DNA from 2 places in the Aeribacillus sp. FSL K6-8394 genome. Region 2 is predicted to be linked to the other one. Evidence: riboswitches for the same ligand, from Rfam matches in the RefSeq annotation. Region 2 holds a riboswitch; the other holds the start of a gene.
What was found. A riboswitch is a leader RNA that binds a small molecule or an ion and turns the genes downstream of it on or off. The one in region 2 is predicted to bind S-adenosylmethionine.
Positions count from the first base shown of each region.

Region 1: it holds a riboswitch for S-adenosylmethionine, as region 2 does, so the genes downstream of both, NSR00_RS00840 (methionine biosynthesis PLP-dependent protein) here and NSR00_RS10180 (2,3-diketo-5-methylthiopentyl-1-phosphate enolase) in region 2, are expected to answer to the same signal.

Region 1 covers NZ_JBBPAA010000001.1:179,107-181,309, reverse strand. Annotated here, with positions in the region: gene NSR00_RS00840 (methionine biosynthesis PLP-dependent protein) at 1-982, opposite strand, end outside; SAM riboswitch class I at 1,099-1,236, opposite strand.
Region 2 covers NZ_JBBPAA010000001.1:2,139,918-2,142,120, reverse strand. Annotated here, with positions in the region: gene NSR00_RS10190 (BREX system ATP-binding domain-containing protein) at 1-20, opposite strand, end outside; gene NSR00_RS10185 (hypothetical protein) at 20-604, opposite strand; SAM riboswitch class I at 969-1,074, shown strand; gene NSR00_RS10180 (2,3-diketo-5-methylthiopentyl-1-phosphate enolase) at 1,153-2,203, shown strand, end outside.

The sequences.
Region 1 (2,203 bases), 2.0 Mb from region 2:
CTTCCGGAATATCCGCATGAGTTTGGGTAGCTGGATACGTTATAAAGCTTTCTACCCCTCCAAGGCTTTCCGCAAAACAGATTAATTTCAGATTCTGCAAAAACGGGTTGACCCATTCTTCTTTTTTCACACGGAAGGAAAGCATTCCGCCTCTGCCAGGATATAATACATCATCAATTTCAGGAAGCTCTTTTAAATATGCCGCCAGTTCCCTTGCATTTTCCTGATGTTTGTCCATTCTCAATGATAAAGTTTTCATTCCTCTAAGCAGCAGCCACGAATCAAAAGGAGATAATACCGCACCAATTGCATTTTGATGCATGGCTAATTTTTCGCAAATTTCTTTCCCTTTTGCACAGACCAGGCCGGCAAGGACATCGTTGTGACCGCCTAAATATTTCGTTGCGCTGTGAATCACGATATGCGCTCCTTCTTCAATCGGACGCTGCAAAACAGGTGTGTAGAACGTATTGTCAACGATCAGCAGCAAATTGTGCTTCCGGGCCAATTCCGCCAACGAGGAAATCGATGTTTCCTGCATAAGCGGATTAGTGGGCGTTTCTAGAAAAATCGCTTTAGTATTTTCGTTTATTAATGATTCCGTATATTCGCGAGACGTAAAATCGTCATAGTGGAAGGAAAGACCGTATTTGCGCCACTCTTCTTCAAACAAGCGGTATGTCCCGCCATATAAATCTTTTGAAACGATCAGTTCATCTCCACTTTTAAATAAAGCCATAATCGTCTGAATCGCTGCCATTCCGGAAGAAAATGCAAATCCTTGATCGGCTCCCTCCAATTTGGCTATGGCGTCCTCGACAAGCTCTCTCGTTGGATTTTTTGTCCGAGTGTAATCATAACCTGTTGATTCACCTATTCCTTTATGCCGGTAGGCTGTGGACAAATAAATGGGGGCGCTTACTGTTCCTGTAAGAGCTTCACTTCGATTTCCTAATTGGGCCAAAACTGTTTCAATATTCATCTTTGACTTTCCTCCTTTTTTAGTTAGTAAAAATGTGCTGCTTTCATTGCCTGTAGAGGAGGCTTTAAAAATAAAACGCCCTCTTCATAAGAAGAAGGCGTTTATTGTTTGGCTCCTTCTTATCTTCCAAGCATATCTTACGGCAAAATGCTTGCTGGATTTAGCACCTTGGTACAAAGGTTATCATGCCGCCGTCCTTGTACCGGTTGCTGAGACTTCTTCGGGCCAGTTCCCTCCGCCTCTCTCGATAAGAATTCCGATATGAACTTTTGATAGGTATAACTTTACCTCAGTTTTAAAAAAAATTCAAGACGTTTCCTGCCAACAATTCCGATAACTTTGATTTATTTTCAGTAAAACTAAAGAAAAATAAGAACATTCTTTAAATAATCCGTCGATTCTTGAAATGTTTTTTTGCGAAAGCCAAAAGGGAAATTTTTTTGTATGGATCACCTTGATCCTCCATCATTTCAATGAAGTGGTTTTATTTTCCCTTGAGGCTTCCCAAATTTTAATAGATTTTAAAATATAAATATCCAATTCGGAAGCTGTCGTATTTGGAGAAAAATTGTGAACGAGGTGATCTTCTTTAGAGGAATTGGAAAATTTTAAGAGAATTTAATAAACAGAGAATGAAACGATTGAATTAGCAAACTAATCGTTTGATAAATTTTTCGCCAACTTCAGTCAAACGAACCCGTATTCCATAAAGCAGCTGAACGGAGAACGAAGATGCGATATTTGTTTTGCAGGTGAAGCTGAGAAGCAAAAAAAAGATGAACATAAACGTGCCGTTGGAAAATTTGCTGAACATTCTTTACTGATGCGCCTTCTCTTTTTTATCAATATTATGGAAAGGAAAGACTGTTTATGATGCTGTATATGATCGACAGCATACGAACCAATAATTTTCATGACGAGCAAATGATGGGGCAAATCAAAATTATGTGAGAAAACGCTTTCTAAAAACTGGAACATCATCAAAACAATGTGTACGGAATTTATTATGATTATGAAAGCGACTACAGAGGAGATTATTTATTAAGCATTGCAATTGAAGAAAATAATGGGGAAGCTTTTAATTGAAATCTCGAGGAACATGAAAATAAAGTTTTTCAAGTAGATACAACGGACGAACAAGGCATTTTTAAAACTTGGAGTAAGATTTGGAAGCAAGAAGAAACTGGTTTAAGTAGAGCGTGCTTACACATATGATTTTGA
Region 2 (2,203 bases):
GAGAAACGGTTTAATTTCATCAATGGGGTTGAAAGTACACCACTAACCCTTCCATTTTTTGTGAAGATAAAGGTTTAATTCTAGAATATAAAACATCATGTTCTTTAATTGATCGATCCTCGTTTTTAATTAAATCATCCGTTCCAGTAAATAACATATAACATCCTTTCCTTACATACGATTCACTTATTCCTAGCAATTTAGCTAATTTGTAATTCGAGAAATCAGGATTCAACTCAATTGCTTGTCTAAGTTTTTCTAAGTTCTTATCCGTTTTATTGCGCTGTTCTTTTAAATACTCCTCACGGCTTTTTACGCCCATTTCCCGGCGTTTTTGTTTCCTTCTCCGCTTTTCATTCGCATCTATAATCGTGCTTAAATGGCGTTGTTCGTCCTCTGTTATATCTAACCATTCAATTAATTTTTTATTGCTGATATTATATCCAGCGCCAGGATACCCTTTTTCTCTAGCTATTCGGTTTGCTTCTTCGTTATTCCGTGCATAATAGGCCTTTTCAGCGCTTCTGGTGGATCTTCTTAAAGGCTCATTAAACTGTAAATTAAACGTTAGCGTTTGTTTTAAGGCTTCTTCTGGATCATTCAAAAAGCAACATAACCAATAACGGTACAAGAAACAAATTGTCTCACGATAACCAGTAACGTTATAATTGCGTAATTCAACCAGTTTTTCTAAGTCTAGTAATCTAGCATGATGCGATCGGAAGACGTTAAAAAGATGTTGTACCTTCTTTTTTCGTCCTCTTTTTTTAGGCTTTCCTGTTTTGGCTCAACCTCAAGTTCCGGTAAATACCTCAAATTGTAAACTGCACCATTAAATAATTGTAGCATGCCATCAGAAAAATGTAAGCGAATTTGAATCGAATATGATGTAAAAAAGTGTTGACAGAGGGGAAGGATAGTGGCATAATCCAAGTAAACGAATAAGAATTATAAAGTTAATAATAAAACTCTTATCAAGAGCAGGTGGAGGGATGAGCCCAATGAAGCCCGGCAACCGACTCATATGATGAGCACGGTGCTAATTCTCCCAACAGAGATGTTGAAAGATAAGAAGTTGTTTTGACAAAAAACCTCTTCTTATTGAAGAGGTTTTATTTATATAAAAAAATCTGAATGAAGAGGATTGAAAAAATGGGTCACGTAACAGCAGTATACCAAATCATTGCGAAACGAGAAGATTTAGAAAAAAAAGCAGAAGGCATTGCTCTTGGATTAACGGTAGGTTCGTGGACTGACCTTCCTCTTTTAGTGCAAGAGCAGTTAAAAAAGCATAAAGGACAAGTGGTTGAGATAAAAGAAACAGGCGAGGATCCATCCTCCGGCAAAACGATTGCACAGCTTCACATTCGCTTTCCGGGAGAAAACTTTTCTAAAGACATTCCTGCCATCTTAACGACAACTTTTGGAAAATTATCACTAGATGGAGAAATAAAATTACTAGATTTGCAGTTTGACGATGAGATCTTTCGGTATTTTCCAGGTCCTCGATTTGGAATTCAGGGGTTACGAGAAAAACTTGGCGTTTACGACAGACCGTTAGTGATGAGCATCTTTAAAGGTGTAATTGGACGTGATATGGATTACCTTCTTGCCCAATTGCGGGAGCAGGCTCTCGGGGGCGTCGACTTAGTAAAGGATGACGAAATACTTTTTGAAAATTCGCTCACATCATTTGAAACAAGAATAAAGGAAGGCAAAAAAGTTCTTGATAACGTGTATCAAGAAAAAGGGCACCGAACTTTGTATGCGGTCAATTTGACGGGAAAAACATTTGAATTGAAAGATAAGGCAAGAAAAGCAAAAGAATTAGGTGCCCATATTTTGCTATTTAATGTTTTTACATATGGCCTCGATGTGCTGCAAGCATTAAGGGAAGATGATGAAATCGCCCTCCCAATTATGGCTCATCCGGCGTTTAGCGGATCGTTTACTTCATCCGAAAAATATGGGCTCTCTCATTCCTTATTGCTTGGAAAATTGATAAGAATTGCTGGAGCAGATTTTTCGTTGTTCCCTTCACCATATGGCAGCGTTGCATTGGAGCGTGACAAAGTTTTAAAAGTGAAAGAAGAATTGGTGAAGGAATCAGTTTTAAAACCAGTTTTTCCTGTTCCATCTGCTGGCATTCACCCGGGTCTTGTTCCCATTTTAATTCATGATTTTGGAAAAGATTGCGTCATTA